One region of the Streptomyces sp. NPDC005752 genome, then DNA from elsewhere that is predicted to be linked to it. Evidence: riboswitches for the same ligand, from Rfam matches in the RefSeq annotation. Region 1 holds a riboswitch; the other holds the start of a gene.
What was found. A riboswitch is a leader RNA that binds a small molecule or an ion and turns the genes downstream of it on or off. The one in region 1 is predicted to bind S-adenosylmethionine.

Region 1 (9,581 bases):
GCGGGACGCGCACCGGGGACAGCTCTCCCGGTTCTCAATTCCGCAACGCGTCAAGCTGGTCCAGGAACCACTGCTGCGGCGGCAGCGCCGTCGCGGCGGTGGCCAGCCGCTTCGAGCGGGCGCCGCGCTCGTCGGGGTCCATCGTGAGCGCGTCGTGCAGTGCGGTCGCCGTGGCCGACACGTCGTACGGGTTGACCACGATCGCGTCCTCGCCCAACTCCTCGTACGCCCCGGCCTCCCGGGAGAGCACGAGCGCGCAGCCGTGGTCCGAGACGACCGGGACCTCCTTGGCGACCAGGTTCATGCCGTCGCGGATCGGGTTGACCAGGGCCACGTCCGCCAGCCGGTACGCCGCCAGGGATCGGGCGAAGTCGTCGTCGACCTGGAGCAGGACAGGGGTCCAGCCCTCCGTGCCGAAGTCCGCGTTGACCGTGTCGGCGACCCGCTGGACCTCCGCCGTGTAGTCGCGGTAGACCGCGAGGTCCTGCCGCGAGGGGTAGGCGAAGGCGATGTGCACCACGCGTTCCCGCCACTCGGGGCGCTCCTCCAGCAGCGCCCGGTAGGCGTGCAGCCCTCGGACGATGTTCTTGGAGAGCTCCGTGCGGTCCACCCGCACGATCGTGCGCCGGTCCGCGCCCACCTGCTCCCGCAGGACCTCCATGCGTTCGTCCACGTCCGCCTCGCGGGAGCGGCGGCGCAGGAAGTCCGCGTCGGCGCCCAGTCCGTGCACCCCGATGCGGGTGTGGCCGGTGCCGCCGAGGATCTCCGTGCAGCAGCCGATGAAGGCGTCCGCCCAGCGGCGGGTCAGGAAGGCGGCGCGGTCGGCACCCAGGATGCCCTTGAGCAGCTGTTCGCCGATGTCGTCGGGCAGCAGCCGGAAGTAGTCGACGGGCGCCCAGGGGGTGTGCGAGAAGTGCCCGATCCGCAGGTCGGGGCGCAGCTCGCGCAGTATGCCGGGGACCAGCGAGAGGTGGTAGTCCTGCACCAGGACGGCGGCGCCCTCGCCCGCCTCCTCGGCGAGGGCCTGGGCGAAGGCCCGGTTGTACGCCTCGTAGGAGGCCCACTGCCGGCGGAACTCCGCGTCGAAGACGGGCTCCACCGGTGTCTGGTAGATCATGTGGTGGACGAACCAGAGCACCGAGTTGGCGATGCCGTTGTACGCGTCGGCGTGGACGCCGGCGTCGATGTCGAGCATCCGGACGCCGGGCTCGGACACCCCGCGCCGGACCGCCTCGCGGTCACCGTCGCTCAGGGCGGCGCACACCCACAGCTTGTCGTCGACGGCGCTGAGGCCGGAGACCAGCCCGCCCCCGCCGCGTTTCGAGTCGAGCGTGCCGTCCTCCCGCAGTGCGTACGACACCGGGCCGCGGTTGGACGCGACGAGGACCTGGGCAGCGTGCTCGGAGACCATGTACCCGAACCTAGCCCGTTCGGGAAGCCGCCAAACGTGAAGCGCGTGCGGAGACGGGTGTAAGGAACCGTTACGCCGCACTCCGTGACGCGTACTCCGCGATCTCCCGCATCGGCGGCCGCTCCTCGGTGTCCACCGGGTGGGTGCGGGGGACGAAGCCGTCGGGGCCCCGCTCGAACTGGGTGATCTCGGGCCGTACGAGCGACCCCCTGGAGAGCCTCAGCTGGGCCGTGCGGTAGATCGTGGCCGCCATCCGGCCGAGGGCCTGGCCGTCCTGGTGGCGGTGCCTGCGCACGCCGACGTCGACCTGTGCCAGCGCGTCCAGGCCGACCGTGTGCAGCGCGTCGACGAGCAGGCCCAGCTCCACCCCGTAACCGACCGGGAAGGGAAGCCGCTCGAGCAGGGAGCGCCGCACCGCGTACTCGCCTCCCAGCGGCTGGACGAAGCCCGCCAGCAGCGGCCAGTGCAGGTTGAGCAGCGGGCGGGCCACGAGTTCGGTCACCCGGCCGCCCTGGCCGGCGGTCTCGCCCAGCGGCCGGTCGTACATGGCCTTGACGAACTGCACGGAGGGGTCGGTCAGCAGGGGGCCGACGATTCCGGAGACGAAGTCCGCCGAGAACTCCTTGAGGTCGGCGTCGACGAAGCACACGATGTCTCCGTCGGTGACCAGCAGCGATCGCCACAGCACCTCGCCCTTGCCGGGGAGGGCGGGGACCCTCGGGAGTATCGCGTCCCGGTGCACGACCCGGGCGCCGGCCCGGCGGGCCTCCTGGGCGGTCCCGTCGGTGGATCCGGAGTCGATCACCACCAGCTCGTCGACGAGCCGGACCTCCTCCATCAGCTCGCGGCGGATCTCCGCGACGATCGCGCCGACCGTCGCCTCCTCGTTCAGCGCGGGCAGGACGACGCTCACACGCGAGCGGTGCGGATCCCTCGCCCGCGCGGCGGTGAGCCGGTCGAGCGGGCGGTCGGCAGCTGACCAGGAACGCCTGGTCAGCCAGCGTTCCACCTCTTCCAGCACGGTCGATACTCCCTGTATGTGATCCATCTCGCGGTTCGGACGACTATCTCAACCGTCCAGTGCTTCGGTTACAGTCTTGAACAACGCGGATGACCCTCGCATGTCGGGGTCGGTCCGCGAATAAACGCCCGGATCCATGGTCCGGTGCCATAGCGCTCATCCAGAGGGACTGAGGGAACGGCCCGTCGAAGTCCCGGCAACCCTCCTGCCGGCCGCGAGGTCACGGTGGGGAAGGTGCCAATTCCGTCTTGCGGCGAAATACGTCGCGAGGAAGATGAGGAGAAAGGGCCTCCGCCATCATGGCCGTGCAGACAGTTGCAGAGAACACCGATTCTTCCGCCGTGGACCTCGGTCCCGCCGCAGCACTTTCCTGCCGCGAATGCGGCGAGCGTTTCGAGCTCGGCCCCATTTTCGCCTGTGTGTCCTGTTTCGGGCCGCTCGAAGTGGCGTACGACCTGCCGAGCGGCTCCCCCGAAGAGCTGAAGAAGCGCATCGCCGAGGGCCCGGACAACATCTGGCGCTACGCGCCGCTGCTGCCCGTCCCCTCCGACGTCGCCGACAAGCCCAACATCAACCCCGGTTTCACGAAGCTCGTGAAGGCCGACAACCTCGCCCGTGAGCTGGGCGTGACCGGCGGCCTGTACGTCAAGGACGACTCCGGCAATCCGACGCACTCCTTCAAGGACCGTGTCGTCGCGATCGCCGTCGAGGCCGCCCGTGCCTTCGGGTTCACCACCCTCTCCTGCTCCTCCACCGGCAACCTCGCCGGTGCGGTGGGTGCCGCCGCCGCCCGCGCCGGCTTCCGCTCCTGCGTGTTCATCCCGCACGACCTGGAGCAGGGCAAGGTCGTCATGGCCGCGGTGTACGGCGGTGAACTGGTCGGCATCGAGGGCAACTACGACGACGTCAACCGCTTCTGCTCGGAGCTCATCGGCGACCCGCTCGGCGAGGGCTGGGGCTTCGTCAACGTCAACCTGCGGCCGTACTACGGCGAGGGCTCCAAGACCCTGGCGTACGAGATCTGCGAACAGCTCGGCTGGCAGCTGCCCGACCAGCTCGTCATCCCGATCGCGTCCGGCTCGCAGCTCACGAAGATCGACAAGGGGCTGCAGGAGCTGATCAAGCTCGGCCTCGTCGAGGACAAGCCGTACAAGATCTTCGGTGCACAGGCCGAGGGCTGCTCCCCGGTCTCCACCGCCTTCAAGGCCGGCCACGACGTGGTGCGCCCCCAGAAGCCGAAGACGATCGCCAAGTCCCTCGCGATCGGGAACCCGGCCGACGGTCCGTACGTCCTGGACATCGCCCGGCGCACCGGCGGCGCGGTGGAGGACGTCAACGACGAGCAGGTCGTGGACGCGATCAAGCTGCTGGCCCGCACCGAGGGCATCTTCGCGGAGACCGCGGGCGGGGTGACGGTCGGTGTGACGAAGAAGCTGATCGACGCCGGTCTGCTCGACCCGGCCCTGACGACCGTCGTCCTGAACACCGGCGACGGGCTGAAGACCCTGGACGCGGTCGCTCCCACGACGGGCCTGTCGGCGACGATCCGGCCCAGTCTGGACGCGTTCCGCGACGCGGGCCTCGCCGCCGCCAACTGACCACCCGAGACCGAAGGAAGGCACGTACATGAGCGTCAAGGTCCGCATCCCCACCATCCTCCGCACCTACACGGGCGGTCAGGCCGAGGTCCCGGCGGAAGGGTCGGTCCTCTCCGAGGTCATCGCCTCCCTGGAGCAGAACCACCCGGGCATCGCGGCCCGCGTCCTGGACGACCAGGGCAAGCTGCGACGCTTCGTCAACGTGTACGTCAACGACGACGACGTGCGTTTCGAGGGCGGCCTGGACGCGGTCACCCCGGACGGCGCCGGCGTCTCGATCATCCCGGCCGTCGCCGGAGGCTGATCACCGCACGGCCCCGGGCGCGGCTGCCCGACCGCACGGCGTGAGCACAGTGGCCCTCTCCGCACAACATGTGGAGGGGGCCATTCCGCATGGTTGAGCGCGGTAGAGTTGGGGAAGTCACCGCAGCTTCCCGTGCCGCCCGCATATGAGAATGCGCCCGGCCGCGGCAAGAAACAGCCAAAGTGCGTGAACCCCTTGAGGCATAAGTGGCCTTTGTCAGGCCCGACTTGCCCTGGAATCCAGCGAATTCGCCCCTTGCGTGCGGTCGCCCGTGCCCAGAATTCTCGTCCGATTGACCTGTTGCAGAGGGCAGTTGGGCAGATACATTCGGCCGCGGTCGACGCGTTCCGGCGCACGCCACCCTCTCCTGTCGGAGGGTGACTTCTGACCCGGGTCCGCGAAGTGCGGACCTGCGCAAGGGCCAGTAATAGGGGAGTAAGGCTATGGCTCAGGGCACCGTCAAGTGGTTCAACGCGGAGAAGGGGTACGGCTTCATCGCGGTCGACGGTGGTGCGGATGTCTTCGTCCACTACAGCGCGATCCAGATGGACGGATACCGCACCCTCGAAGAGGGTCAGCGAGTTGAATTCGAGATCTCGCAGGGCCAGAAGGGGCCGCAGGCGGACATGGTCAAGCTCGCCGTCGGCTGAGCTCGGCGCGGTCGGCCGACGACACCACTCACACACGCAGGGCCCGTACCTCCGAAGAGGGGGACGGGCCCTTCGTGCGTGTGTGCGCCCCTCCCGGTTGTCCACCGACGGAGGGGGACGCTTGCACTCGCAGGGGTCGAGTGCTAATTATTGGCGTTAGCACTCTCCAGGTGAGAGTGACAGAACTTGGACCGGGCCGGTGAGGCCCGCAGGCTCCGTGGGGCAAGGAACCACAGAGCACGCTGGCCGTCCGTCGCGGGCGCCTCTCGGTCCGGAGAAATCCACCCCTGTCCGGGAGGACCACTTCACATGGCCAAGATCATCGCGTTCGACGAGGAGGCACGGCGCGGTCTCGAGCGCGGGATGAACCAGCTCGCCGACGCCGTCAAGGTCACCCTCGGCCCCAAGGGCCGTAACGTCGTCCTCGAGAAGAAGTGGGGCGCGCCCACGATCACCAACGATGGTGTTTCCATCGCCAAGGAGATCGAGCTCGAGGACCCGTACGAGAAGATCGGTGCGGAGCTGGTCAAGGAGGTCGCCAAGAAGACGGACGACGTCGCCGGCGACGGTACGACCACCGCCACCGTTCTCGCCCAGGCGCTCGTCCGCGAGGGCCTGCGCAACGTCGCCGCGGGTGCCAACCCGATGGCTCTGAAGCGTGGCATCGAGAAGGCCGTCGAGGCCGTCTCCGCCGCTCTGCTGGAGCAGGCGAAGGACGTGGAGACCAAGGAGCAGATCGCTTCGACGGCCTCCATCTCCGCTGCCGACACCGAGATCGGCGCCAAGATCGCCGAGGCGATGGACAAGGTCGGCAAGGAAGGCGTCATCACCGTCGAGGAGTCCCAGACCTTCGGTCTGGAGCTCGAGCTCACCGAGGGTATGCGCTTCGACAAGGGCTACATCTCGGCGTACTTCGCGACCGACATGGAGCGTATGGAGACGTCGTTCGACGACCCGTACATCCTGATCGTCAACTCCAAGATCAGCAACGTGAAGGACCTCCTTCCGCTGCTCGAGAAGGTCATGCAGTCGGGCAAGCCCCTGCTGATCATCGCGGAGGACGTCGAGGGCGAGGCCCTGTCGACCCTGGTCGTCAACAAGATCCGTGGCACCTTCAAGTCCGTCGCCGTCAAGGCTCCGGGCTTCGGTGACCGCCGCAAGGCCATGCTCGGCGACATCGCCATCCTCACCGGTGGCACCGTCATCTCCGAGGAGGTCGGTCTCAAGCTGGAGAACGCCGGCGTCGACCTGCTCGGCACCGCCCGCAAGGTCGTCATCACCAAGGACGAGACGACCATCGTCGACGGTGGCGGCGACAGCGACCAGGTCCAGGGCCGCGTCAAGCAGATCCGTGCCGAGATCGAGAACTCCGACTCGGACTACGACCGCGAGAAGCTCCAGGAGCGCCTCGCGAAGCTGGCCGGCGGCGTGGCCGTCATCAAGGCCGGCGCCGCCACCGAGGTGGAGCTCAAGGAGCGCAAGCACCGCATCGAGGACGCGGTGCGCAACGCCAAGGCCGCTGTCGAGGAGGGCATCGTCGCCGGTGGTGGCGTGGCTCTGCTCCAGGCCTCGGCCGTCTTCGAGAAGCTCGACCTGACCGGTGACGAGGCCACGGGCGCCAACGCCGTGAAGCTCGCGCTGGAGGCCCCGCTCAAGCAGATCGCCGTCAACGGTGGTCTCGAGGGTGGCGTCATCGTCGAGAAGGTGCGCAACCTGCCGATCGGTCACGGCCTCAACGCCGCGACCGGCGAGTACGTCGACATGATCGCCGAGGGCATCATCGACCCGGCGAAGGTCACGCGCTCCGCCCTGCAGAACGCCGCGTCCATCGCCGCGCTCTTCCTCACCACCGAGGCCGTCATCGCCGACAAGCCGGAGAAGGCCTCTGCGGCCGCTCCGGGCGGCATGCCGGGCGGTGACATGGACTTCTGATCCTCGGATCAGCAGTTCGAGCGGTACCCGCAGTACCCGTACGACGCCGGCCCCCGGGATTCGTTCCCGGGGGCCGGCGTCGTACGCGGTGGCGGGCATGGACGGTTCGGGGCCGGTCCGCGGAAGAGGTCAGGTCCGGTACTCGCCGGACGGGCCGAAGGACTCGATCCCGGCGACGGCCACCCGCTTGCCCGAGGGCGCGGTGTGGGGCGGCGGGCCGAAGCGGGCCTCCTGTCAGACCCGGCGCATAGCGTCAGCACTGAGGACACACCGCGCGCTGCAGTCCGCAGCACTGCTGAACCTGCCCACTGGGAGAGAATTCCATTGAAGAGCCTGCCGCAGACGGACAACAGTTTGCTGATCCGCACTGACTATTCCGACCAGTCGGCTTGGCAAGCCCTCCATACGGCGATCACAACGCCGAACAAGGACGGCTTCCTCGCGAATGTTCACATAGTGGACGATGCCGACTACAGCGATCTGACGACCGAACAGGTCCTCGCACTGGCCCTCGCCAGCGGTAACAGTGACTCCATGTTGATCGTGGCGGACACGACCGCGCTCTTCGCGCCTGGGATGCCGCTACTCGCGGTCCCGCCCTACGAGGACGACGAGGACGACGAGGACGACGACGACGAGGACGACGGCGAGGGCGACGGCGAGGACGCGGAGCAGCAGTTCGGCGAACTGCGCGTCACAGCCGCAGAACTGTGGTCGATCGAGAACAACATCTACCTCGGCAACATGGACTGGGAGGACTTCGTCGCCGCCGCGGGTGACGACGGCGTCTTCCGGGGCTTCCGCTAGAGGCGATCGGGCTGCGGCCTGGGCAGCCGGCTGCCGGCCGACTGGTGAAGAGGCGGCGTTCTGACCCTGCACTGTTCAGTCGGGCCCGCAGGCGCCACTCGATGTCGCGCACTTGGACCGCAGGCGCGCGTCCTGTCGGTACGCACGGTGCCCCGGGCTGCCTGAGCCGCACGCGCCCACGCGCTCGGCACGTTCCGGAGGTGGGGCCGGGGCAACGGCGGACTGAGGGCTGCGGCCTGGGCCGCAGGTCGCGGTCGACGAGGTCACGAACCCTCCGTGAACGCGATGGCGTGGTCGACGGCCCACTGGCGAAACGTTCGCGGCGCCGTCCCGAGGATGTCGGCCACCGCAGTGGTGATGTACGCGGGCTGTCCGACCGCCGCACTCCACGCGGCGAGCAGCATGTCGACGGCCGAGCTGGGCACCGTACTCTCCCACAGACTTCGGAACTCGTCCGGCGCTATCTCCTCGAATGCGATCCGGCGCCCCAGGGCGTCACCGATGACGTCCACCTGCGCGGCTTGGGTCAGCGATTCGGGGCCCGTAAGGACGTAGTCGCCTCCCACGTAGCCGCCCTGATAGAGCGTTCGCGCCGCGACGGCTGCGATGTCGCGGTCGTCGACCGGTGCCGACTCGGAGGCGTTGTAAGGCCACCGGACGACCTCGCCGGCCCGGATCGCGGGCGCCCACCAGGCCAGCGAGTTCGACGCGAACATCCCCGGCCGGATGATCGTCGACTCGAGGCCGGTGGCCGCGATGAGCCGCTCGATGCCGGCGTGCAGCACCGCCATGGAATTGGGCTGCTGGAAGAGGGGGTGTGGCGTCTGATGCGGGGAGGAGAGGAAGACGACCCGCCGCACGTGGGCTGCGAGCCGCTCGACGACTGCCTCCGCGGCCTGAGGCGGGGCGGTCCAGACGAGGAAGACCGCACCGGCGCCACTCAATGCCGGGTCGAGGGACTCGGGCACGGTGAGGTCGCCGACGAAGACCTCGGCCTTCGCCGGCAGCGTCGCCGCCGCCTCGGAGCGACGGGTGAGGGCACGGACCGGCACGCCCGCGTCGAGGAGTTGGTCGATGACGACGCGGCCGACCCGGCCCGTCGCCCCGGTTACGAGCACGGGAGGAATGTCCGTCTGATGCATGCCGCCCATGAAAACGTCACTCGGTTAAAAACGCAACTCGGTCACGAATGTTACGGTGATCGGATGAGCGAGTCGACGGGACTGCGGGCCCGCAAGAAGGAGCGGACGCGCGACGCCATCGGCGACGCGGCCGTCTCGCTGTTCCTGGAGCGCGGCTTCGACCGTGTCTCGGTCAACGACATCGCCGCGGCAGCCGAAATCTCCAAGCCGACCCTCTTCCGGTACTTCCCCACCAAGGAAGACCTGGTGCTGCACCGGTTTGCGGACCATCAGGGCGAGGCGGCACGCGTCGTACGTGACCGTAGGTCCGGCATCGAACCGGTGACGGCACTGCACCGGCACTTCCGGGCCGGCCTCGATCGGTACGACCCCGTCACCGGCCTCAACGATCACCCCGAGGTGGTGGCGTTCCATCGGCTGGTGTTCACCACGCCGAGCCTGGCAGGACGGCTCACGCGGTACCAGCTGGAGGACGAAGAGGCGCTGGCGGACGCCCTCGGCGAGGGCATCCAGGCACGCCTGCTGGCCGCCCAGGTACTCGCGGTCCAACGGGTGCTCGCCCGGACCAACTGGCAGAAGATCGCCGATGGTCGCACCGCCCACGACGTTCACCCCGAAGCCGTAGCCGATGCCGACCAGGCGTTCAACCAACTGCCGTGACAGGCGACGCTCCCAGTCGAAGAAGGCTCTGCGACCCGGTGCAGGCACGGCCGGAT
Region 2 (9,581 bases), on a different contig from region 1:
GCGCCCCGGAAGGACACCGCGAGGACATGTGCCCCCGCTGCGCCTCAGGCTCCCACGGACAGCCTGTGGCGCAGCAGGGAGGCCAGGGCGTCCGCGAAGTCGACGGGATCGACCGGATGCGTCACAGCGGCGTCGGCGCGGCTCCACGTGGCCAGCCAGGCGTCCTGCGGGCGCCCGATCAGAAGCAGCACCGGCGGGCAGTCGAAGATCTCGTCCTTGATCTGCCGGCAGACCCCCATGCCGCCCGCCGGGGCAGTCTCGCCGTCCAGCACACAGGCGTCGACACCGCCCTTGTCCAGTGCGCTCAGGACGGCGGGCAGGGTGGCGCACTCCAGGAACTCCACCTGTGGGACGTCCGCCGCAGGCCTTCGCCCGGATGCCAGCCTCACCTGCTCGCGGATGTTGGCGTCGTCGCTGTAGACCAGGACCGTGGCGGTCGGCTGCATTGTTCCTCCGTGACGTCTGTGTCTTCGGGGCTCTCGGGGCATGAACCGATGGGCGGATCGTACTCCGGCCGAGTGCCCGTCAGCACCGGTAAGGACGACGATTCGATGGGCCGTTCGGTGAGGACACACGCCTCTGACACACCGAACGGCACCCCCCGGAGTGAGGGCGGGATAAGCGACCGACATAATGTCGGTCGTGGCGACAGCAACGACAGTAGAAACCGGGCACGCGCACCCGTCGGTCAATCGGCCGAACCTCACCAGCGTCGGAACCATCATCTGGTTGAGTTCCGAGCTGATGTTCTTCGCGGCCCTCTTCGCGATGTACTTCACCCTGCGATCGGTGATGGGACCCGATCACTGGAAGGAGATGGCTCACCATCTGAACTTCCCGTTCTCGGCTACGAACACCACGATCCTGGTGCTTTCCTCGCTCACCTGCCAGCTCGGCGTCTTCGCCGCCGAGCGGGGCGATGTGAAGAAGCTCCGCACCTGGTTCATCATCACGTTCGTAATGGGTTCGATCTTCATCGGAGGCCAGGTCCTCGAGTACACCGAGCTGGTCAAGGACGCGGGTCTCTCCCTGTCCTCCGACCCGTACGGTTCGGTGTTCTACCTGACGACCGGCTTCCACGGTCTGCACGTGACAGGCGGTCTCATCGCCTTCCTGCTCGTCCTGGGCAGGACGTACGCGGCCTCGAGATTCACCCATGAACAGGCCACCGCGGCCATCGTCGTGTCCTACTACTGGCACTTCGTCGATGTCGTCTGGATCGGCCTGTTCGCCACGATCTACATGATCAAGTAACCGGGCTCGCACCCACCCACCATCGACGCAGAAGATCCTGACACCGGGGTAATCCGTGAAAAAGCTCTCCGCACGACGACGCCATCCGCTGGCGGCGGTCGTCGTACTACTCCTCGCGCTGGCGGCTACCGGGGGGCTGTACGCCGCGTTCGCGCCTGCGGGTAAGGCGCAGGCCGACGAAACCGCCCAGTCCCTCGCCATCGACGAGGGCAAGAAGCTCTACTCCGTGGGCTGTGCAAGCTGCCACGGATCCGGCGGTCAGGGCACCACCGACGGGCCCCAGCTCGTGGGCGTCGGCTCAGCCGCCGTCGACTTCCAGGTCGGCACCGGACGCATGCCGGCCCAGCAGCCGGGTGCCCAGGTACCGAAGAAGCCGGTCATCTACAGCCAGGCCGAGATCGACCAGCTCGCGGCGTACGTCGCGTCCCTCGGTGCCGGTCCGATCACGCCCACCGAGAGCCAGGTCGACCCCGCGGGCGCCGACGTGGCCAAGGGCGGTGACCTGTTCCGCTCCAACTGCGCCCAGTGTCACAACTTCACCGGCAAGGGCGGCGCGCTGACAGACGGCAAGTACGCCCCGGACCTCGAAGGCGTGAGCCCGAAGCACATCTACGAGGCCATGCAGACCGGCCCGCAGAGCATGCCCTCCTTCCCGGACAGCACCATGCCCGAGCAGGAGAAGAAAGACATCATCGCGTACATCAAAACCGTCAACGGTGATGAGTCCGCATCCCCCGGCGGGCTCTCGCTCGGTGGCCTCGGCCCCGTCAGTGAAGGTCTCTTCGGCTGGATCTTCGGCCTGGGCGGCCTGATCGCCATCGCCGTATGGGTCGCGGCCCACACCGCTAAGGCCAAGAAGTCATGAGTAGCCAACAGATTCCAGAAGCGAACCTGCCGGTAGAGCAGGACACCGCGCACGGCGCGGTAGAGGGCGCGGGCGACCCGTTCGCCGACCCGGGGCTGCCGGCCCACAGGCCGCGCATCCAGGACATCGACGAGCGGGCCGCGAAGCGCTCCGAGCGCGCCGTCGCCTTCATGTTCACGCTGTCCATGCTGGCGACGGTCGGCTTCATCGCCTCGTACGTCATCTTCCCGGTCGACCAGATCGTCTTCATCTGGCCGCTCGGCCACGTGAGCGCGCTCAACTTCTCCCTGGGCATGACCCTGGGCCTGGCGCTCTTCCTCATCGGCGCGGGGGCCGTCCACTGGGCGCGCACCCTGATGTCCGACGTGGAGGTCGCCGACGACCGGCACGCCATCGAGGCGACGCCGGAGGTCAAGGCCAAGGTCATGGCCGACTTCGCGGACGGCGCCAAGGAGTCCGCGATCGGTCGGCGCAAGCTGATCCGCAACACCATGTTCGGCGCGCTGGCCCTGGTGCCGCTCTCCGGCGTGGTGCTGCTGCGCGACCTCGGTCCGCTGCCGGAGAAGAAGCTCCGCTCGACCTTGTGGGCCAAGGGCAAGCTGCTCGTCAACATGAACACCATGGAGCCGCTGCGTCCCGAGGACGTAGTCGTCGGTTCGCTGACCTTCGCCATGCCCGAGGGCCTGGAGGAGGACGCGCACGACTTCCAGACGCAGATCGCCAAGGCCGCCCTGATGATCGTCCGCATCGAGCCGGACAACATCAAGGACAAGCGTGAGCGCGAGTGGGCCCACGAGGGAATCGTGGCCTTCTCCAAGATCTGCACCCACGTCGGCTGCCCGATCAGCCTGTACGAGCAGCAGACGCACCACGTGCTCTGCCCGTGCCACCAGTCCACCTTCGACCTCTCCGACGGCGCCCGCGTCATCTTCGGTCCGGCCGGTCACGCCCTTCCGCAGCTGCGGATCGGTGTGAACAGCGAGGGCAACCTCGAGGCGCTCAGTGACTTCGAAGAGCCCGTCGGTCCTGCCTTCTGGGAGCGCGGATGAGTACTGCGACGGAAACACAGCGCAAGGCGCCCGCAGGTGAGCGGGTCGCCGACTGGGCGGACGGCAGGCTGGGCATCTACGGCCTGGCCAAGGCCAACATGCGCAAGATCTTCCCGGACCACTGGTCCTTCATGCTGGGTGAGATCTGCCTCTACAGCTTCATCATCATCATCCTCACGGGTGTGTACCTGACGCTGTTCTTCAACCCGAGCATGAACGAGGTCGTGTACCACGGCTCGTACGAGCCGATGAACGGCATCCGGATGTCGGCGGCCTACGCCTCGACGCTGGACATCAGCTTCGACGTCCGCGGTGGTCTGCTGGTCCGGCAGATCCACCACTGGGCCGCGATCATCTTCCTCGCGGGCATGTTCGTGCACATGTTCCGGGTGTTCTTCACCGGTGCGTACCGCAAGCCGCGCGAGATCAACTGGCTGTTCGGCTTCCTGCTGTTCGTGCTCGGCATGTTCACCGGGTTCACCGGCTACTCGCTCCCGGACGACCTGCTCTCCGGTACGGGTGTGCGCTTCACGCAGGGCGCGATCCTGTCGATGCCGATCGTCGGTACGTACATCTCGATGTTCCTGTTCGGCGGGGAGTTCCCCGGTACGGACATCATCTCGAGGTTCTACTCGATCCACATCCTGCTGCTGCCGGGCATCATGCTCGGGCTCGTGGTCGGCCACCTCATCCTGGTCTTCTTCCACAAGCACACGCAGTTCGCCGGCCCGGGCAAGACGAACAAGAACGTCGTCGGCATGCCGCTGCTGCCGGTCTACATGGCCAAGGCCGGGGGCTTCTTCTTCCTGGTCTTCGGCTTCATCGCGATCCTCTCCGCGATCGCCACGATCAACCCGATCTGGGCGCTCGGCCCGTACCGTCCCGACCAGGTGTCCACGGGCGCCCAGCCGGACTGGTACATGGGCTTCGCGGAAGGCTTCGTCCGTGTGATGCCGGGCTGGGAGATCAACCTCTGGGGCCACACGCTGGTCCTGGGCGTGCTCATCCCGCTGGTGCTGTTCGGTGTCGTCCTCGGGGCACTGGCGATGTACCCGTTCATCGAGTCGTGGATCACCGGCGACAAGCGCGAGCACCACATCCTGGACCGTCCGCGCAACGCTCCGACCCGTACCGGTCTGGGTGTCGCCTGGGTGACGATCTACTTCGTCATGCTGATCGGCGGCGGCAACGACATCTGGGCGACCCACTTCCACATGTCGCTCAACGCGATCAGCTGGTTCGTGCGGATCGCCTTCTTCGCCGGCCCGGTCCTGGCGTTCGTCGTCACCCGGCGGATCTGCCTCGGCCTGCAGCGCCGCGACAAGGAGAAGGTGCTGCACGGGCGCGAGTCCGGCACCATCAAGCGCCTGCCGCACGGTGAGTTCGTCGAGATCCACGAGCCGCTCAGCCCGGGCCAGCTGCACACCCTCACGGCGCACGAGCAGTACAAGCCGGTCGAGCTCGGCCCGACGGTCGACGAGAACGGTGTCGAGCGCAAGCCGTCCGTGGTGCAGAAGGTGCGGGCCAGGCTCAGCAGGAGCTACTTCGGCGAGGACAACCAGATCGCCAAGCCCACTGCCGAGGAGTACAAGGAGATCACCAGCGGCCACGGCCACCACTGATCACCTCAGCTGAACGCCACAGCAGGAGCCCCGTCCATCCGATGGACGGGGCTCTTCGCTGTCCCAGGGGCTGGATAAGGTGGGAGACGTACTCGTATCGGCTGTGGACCACAGGAGCGGACCATGAACGTGGTGACCCCGGACGGCGGCGACAGCGTGGCGGCTCTCCCCCAGACTTCGTCCGGGGGCGCCCTCACCTGGCCGGGCGTGCTGACCCCCCTCCTCCGCGGCGAGCACCTCGGTGCGGACGACACCGCATGGGCCATGGACCGCATCATGAGCGGCGAGGCGACGGACGTGCAGATCGCCGGTTTCGCCGTCGCGCTGCGGGCCAAGGGCGAGACCGTCGACGAGGTCACCGGACTCGTCCGCGCCATGTACGAGCACGCCCACACGATCCACGTGCCCGGCCGCACGGTCGACATCGTGGGCACCGGCGGGGACATGGCCAGAACGGTCAACATCTCCACGATGTCGGCCATCGTCGTCGCGGGGACGGGTGCGAAGGTCGTCAAGCACGGCAACCGGGCCTCGTCGTCGGCTAGCGGGGCCTCCGACGTGCTGGAGAAGCTCGGCGTCAACCTCGAACTCACGCCGCAGCGCGTCGTCGCCGTCGCCGAGGAGGCGGGCATCACCTTCTGCTTCGCGGTGAAGTTCCACCCCGCGCTGCGCCATGCCGCCAGGGCGCGCAAGGAGCTCGGCACACAGACCACCTTCAACATCCTGGGCCCGCTCACCAACCCGGCCCGGGTCCGCTCCCAGGCCATCGGGGTCGCCGACCCGAAGATGGCGCCCATCGTCGCGGGCGTGCTGGCGGACCGGGGGAATTCGGCGCTCGTCTTCCGGGGCGACGACGGCCTCGACGAGCTGACGACCACGGCGACCTCGCGGGTCTGGACCGTCCGGGACGGTTCCGTCCACGAGCAGGCGTTCGACCCGCGCGACGTCGGCCTGGACCTGGTACCCGTCGAGGCCCTGCGCGGCGCGGACGCCGCGTACAACGCGGACGTGGCGCGGCGGCTGCTCGACGGGGAGACCGGCCCCGTAAGGGACGCGGTGCTGCTCAACTCGGCCGCGGCACTGGTCGCCCTGGACGCCGGCGAGGGCACGCTGAACGAACAGCTCTCTGCCGGGATCGTGCGGGCCGCGGAGTCAGTCGACTCGGGAGCGGCCAAGCGCGCGCTGGAGCGCTGGGTGGCGGCCAGCAACGCCTGAGACCGGTGGACGTGGACAGGGGCGCGGTCCGTATCGCGGACTGCGCCCTTGCGTGTCACCACGGGTATGGCAAGATGCTGGGCAGGTCATGAGTGACAGCGACTACGGCCCCGGCCCGCTGTCCGGCAACCCTCCGTCCGTGGCGGGGTGCCCCGGGTGAAGACCAGGCCGCAGGCAGTGAGGTCTGTGGCAAGCGCGGGCCCCTCGGCGTCCTTCGACGCCACCCCTTGGGGTCCTGGTCCCAGGGAGCCTCTTGTGAGCAAGCGAATGCGATAGGGCTCCACGCCCTCCTCCGCACACCTTTTCGTCTTCCTTCCCGCGCTGCCGCATGACGCCGGCGTGTGGATCTCGCCTGCCTCTCACGGGAGTTCGCCATGTCTGTCTCCACCGCTGCCGTCGACCAGTCGCTTTGTGCCCCGCTGCCCGTCCTGGGAGCAGATGTCACTGTTCCCCTCGTGACGGGCGGAGAGGTCGCGTACGCGGCCCTCGACTACGCGGCGAGCGCCCCGGCCCTCCAGCGGGTGTGGGACGACGTGGCCGCCTACGCCCCCTACTACGGCAGCGTGCACCGCGGTGCCGGCTATCTCTCGCAGCTCTCCACCGACCTCTTCGAGAGCAGCCGTGTGACCGTCGCGGCGTTCCTCGGCTGCCGCGCGGAGGACCAGGTGGTCTTCACCCGCTCGACGACCGACTCCCTCAACCTGCTGGCCGCCGCGCTGCCCGCCGACTGCGAGGTGTTCGTGTTCGAGACCGAACACCACGCCTCGCTGCTGCCCTGGCGCGACGCCCGGGTGACCTACCTCGACGCTCCGCGGACCCCGGACCAGGCCGTCGCCACCCTCGAGCGCGCACTCTCCGGCCGTGACCCCCAGGGGCCCGCACTGGTCTGCGTGACGGGCGCGTCGAACGTCACCGGCGAGCTGTGGCCGGTGAGGGAACTGGCCGCCGCCGCCCACGCGCACGGTGCGCGGATCGTGCTCGACGCGGCACAGCTGGCGCCCCATCACCCGGTGGACATCGCCGAGCTGGACGTCGACTGGGTCGCCTTCTCCGGGCACAAGCTGTACGCGCCCTTCGGCTCGGGCGTCCTCGCGGGCCGTGCCGACTGGCTGGTGGACGCCGAACCGTACCTCGCGGGCGGCGGCGCCTCCCGTAAGGTCGCCCGGCGCGCCGACGGCGGCGTCGACGTGGAGTGGCACACCACGGCGGCCCGGCACGAGGCCGGATCGCCCAACGTCATCGGGGTCTACTCCATCGCCGCCGCCTGCAAGGCCCTGACCGAGGCCGGATTCGACGGGCTGGTCGCGCGGGAGCAGCAGCTGGTGACCCGGGTCCGCGAGGGCCTCGCCGACGTCCCCGAGGTCAAGGTGCTCTCCCTGTTCGGCGACGACGCCCCGAGGGTCGGGGTCATCTCCTTCGTGGTCGAGGGATGGAACAGCTCGCACTTCGCCGCGGCACTCTCCGCGGAGTACGGCATCGGGGTGCGCGACGGGTTGTTCTGCGCCCACCCGCTGGTGAGGACCCTGCTGGGCAGCGAGCCGCAGGACCCGGGCGAGTGCGGCGCGCCCGAGGCCGCGCCGGGGGAGAGGTCCCTGAACGCCATCCGGGTGAGCTTCGGCGCCGGTACGCCGGACGAGCACATCGAGCGATTCCTGGGAGCCGTCCGCGAGCTGGTGGGCCAGGGCGCCCGCTGGACCTACCGCACCGAGGAGGGCCGCTGCGTGCCCGACCGGGGCACCGCTCAGGTCTGACGGCCACGGATACGGCTCCGGCCGGGACGGGGGTGTCCCCCTCGTCCCGGCCGGAGCCGTGCGCCGTGGCAGGCGTCCCGCCCGGGTGCCCTTCTCAGGCGTCCAGACCGATGGCGAAGGCCGCCTCGAGGTCGTGCTGCGAGTACGTGCGGAAGGCGACGTGGGTGTCGGTGGCCTCGACGCCCTGGATCCTGCTGATACGGCCCGGGATGACCTCGGCCAGATCGTCGTGCCGGGCCACCCGGACCATGGCGATCAGGTCGTACGTGCCCGTGACCGAGAAGACCTCGCTGACGCTGTCCAGCGCCGCGATGGCCTCGGCGATCTCGGGAATCCGGTCCACGCTGGTTTTGATGAGCACGATCGCGGTGATCACGGTTGGCTTTCTCCCTCGGTGGCCGCGGCTGGAGACTTCACTCTAGTACCCCGGAACCGTGCCCAGGCGTAGAGGAACCCGGCCGCGAAACCCGCCACGTGCGCGAGGTACGCCACGCCCGGGCCGCTGCCCGCGCTCCGGGCCGCCAGCCACTGCAGCACGAACCAGAACACGAGCACGATCCAGGCGGGGAAGCGCAGCGGCAGGAAGAAGAGGAAGGGGAAGAGGCTGGTGACCCTGGCCCTGGGGAAGAGGTAGAGGAAGGCGCCGAGCACCGCGGAGATGGCCCCCGAGGCCCCGACCAGAGTCTGGTCGGAACCCGCGTGCGCCACGGCGTAGGCCACCAGGGCGAAGTAGCCGCACGCGAGGTAGAAGAAGGTGAACTCGGTGCGGCCCATGCGTTCCTCGGCCATCGCGCCGAAGACGTACAGGAAGAGCATGTTGCCCAGCAGGTGCAGCCAGCTGCCGTGCACGAAGAGAGCGGTGAGCGGGGTCAGTGCCGCGTGCGCCGAGCCGTCCATGAGCTCGCTGGGGATCACACCCCACTGCTCGAAGTACCCGGCCTGGGCGGCCAGGAGCGCGTCGCCGGTGCCGTGGCCCGGATTCAGACCGGAGAGCGGGCTGATCAGGAACACGGCGACGCACAACGCCATCAGCCCGTACGTGACGGGGGCGCCGCCCGCGGTGGCCGTCCCCAGCTCCCGGGCCCGCTCCCGCCAGCCGACTTCCCGCCAATCGATCACGTACAGAGCATGACGCAAGCTGCGAGAACGGGACAGACCGCCTCGCCGTGTCGATAGGTATGCGCAAGGCCGTAGGGTTGCGGTAGGACATCCGCAGTTCGACGGCGCACCGCGAGATCGAAGACCTGGGCACGCACGAGACTCGACGAAAGAGGACACAACGATGACGACGGTTCCCCTGCCGACGGACGGGACCCGCTGGCGCTGCACGCTCTGCGGTAATCTCACCCGTTTCGATGTGACGCGCTCCTCGAAGGTAGTGGAGTACGTCCATCTCGACCTGGCCGGGGAGTCGAGTGTCGAGGAGCGCGAGGTGGTCAGTGAGACCATCGAGTCGGTGCGCTGCCGCTGGTGCAACGCCGTGGACCAGATCGAGCTCGTGGACAAGCCCGGTGCCGACTCCTGACGGGGCCGCGGGGGCAGACATATTGGGGTGATGGATGGTGGAGCAGCCGACAGGCGGCGCCGGACCGGCCGACGCGGCCGACGGCACCGCGGAGTCGCTCGACCGTCCGCTGCCCGAGGACGTGCGCCGCAGGGTGGTGGCCCTGGTCTCCGACGCGTTCGGCGGTCTGACCGTCGGCGAACTCCCCACCCAGCTGCGGCAGTACGCCCGTTTCACCCCGAGCAGACGGGCCAAGTTCGCGGGTAACGCGATGGCCGCCGCCCTGGAGGCCGACCCCGCGTTCCGCAGGCGCATCGGGGA

Region 2: it holds a riboswitch for S-adenosylmethionine, as region 1 does, so the genes downstream of both, ABZ441_RS23670 (aminotransferase class V-fold PLP-dependent enzyme) here and thrC (threonine synthase) in region 1, are expected to answer to the same signal.

Annotation. Positions count from the first base shown of each region.
Region 1 is NZ_JBEXYB010000025.1:98,600-108,180, reverse strand. It holds gene ABZ441_RS21935 (trehalose-6-phosphate synthase) at 35-1,411, opposite strand; gene ABZ441_RS21930 (glucosyl-3-phosphoglycerate synthase) at 1,482-2,432, opposite strand; SAM riboswitch class I at 2,586-2,713, shown strand; gene thrC (threonine synthase) at 2,732-4,030, shown strand; gene ABZ441_RS21920 (MoaD/ThiS family protein) at 4,059-4,334, shown strand; gene ABZ441_RS21915 (cold-shock protein) at 4,778-4,984, shown strand; gene groL (chaperonin GroEL) at 5,294-6,916, shown strand; gene ABZ441_RS21905 (hypothetical protein) at 7,373-7,723, shown strand; gene ABZ441_RS21900 (NAD(P)H-binding protein) at 7,987-8,841, opposite strand; gene ABZ441_RS21895 (TetR family transcriptional regulator) at 8,929-9,525, shown strand.
Region 2 is NZ_JBEXYB010000029.1:2,039-11,619, forward strand. It holds gene ABZ441_RS23640 (hypothetical protein) at 45-446, opposite strand; gene ABZ441_RS23645 (heme-copper oxidase subunit III) at 634-1,254, shown strand; gene ABZ441_RS23650 (c-type cytochrome) at 1,310-2,119, shown strand; gene ABZ441_RS23655 (Rieske 2Fe-2S domain-containing protein) at 2,116-3,168, shown strand; gene ABZ441_RS23660 (cytochrome bc complex cytochrome b subunit) at 3,165-4,790, shown strand; gene trpD (anthranilate phosphoribosyltransferase) at 4,914-6,005, shown strand; SAM riboswitch class IV at 6,090-6,207, shown strand; gene ABZ441_RS23670 (aminotransferase class V-fold PLP-dependent enzyme) at 6,380-7,756, shown strand; gene ABZ441_RS23675 (Lrp/AsnC ligand binding domain-containing protein) at 7,851-8,132, opposite strand; gene ABZ441_RS23680 (rhomboid family intramembrane serine protease) at 8,129-8,875, opposite strand; gene ABZ441_RS23685 (hypothetical protein) at 9,039-9,281, shown strand; gene ABZ441_RS23690 (NYN domain-containing protein) at 9,319-9,581, shown strand, end outside.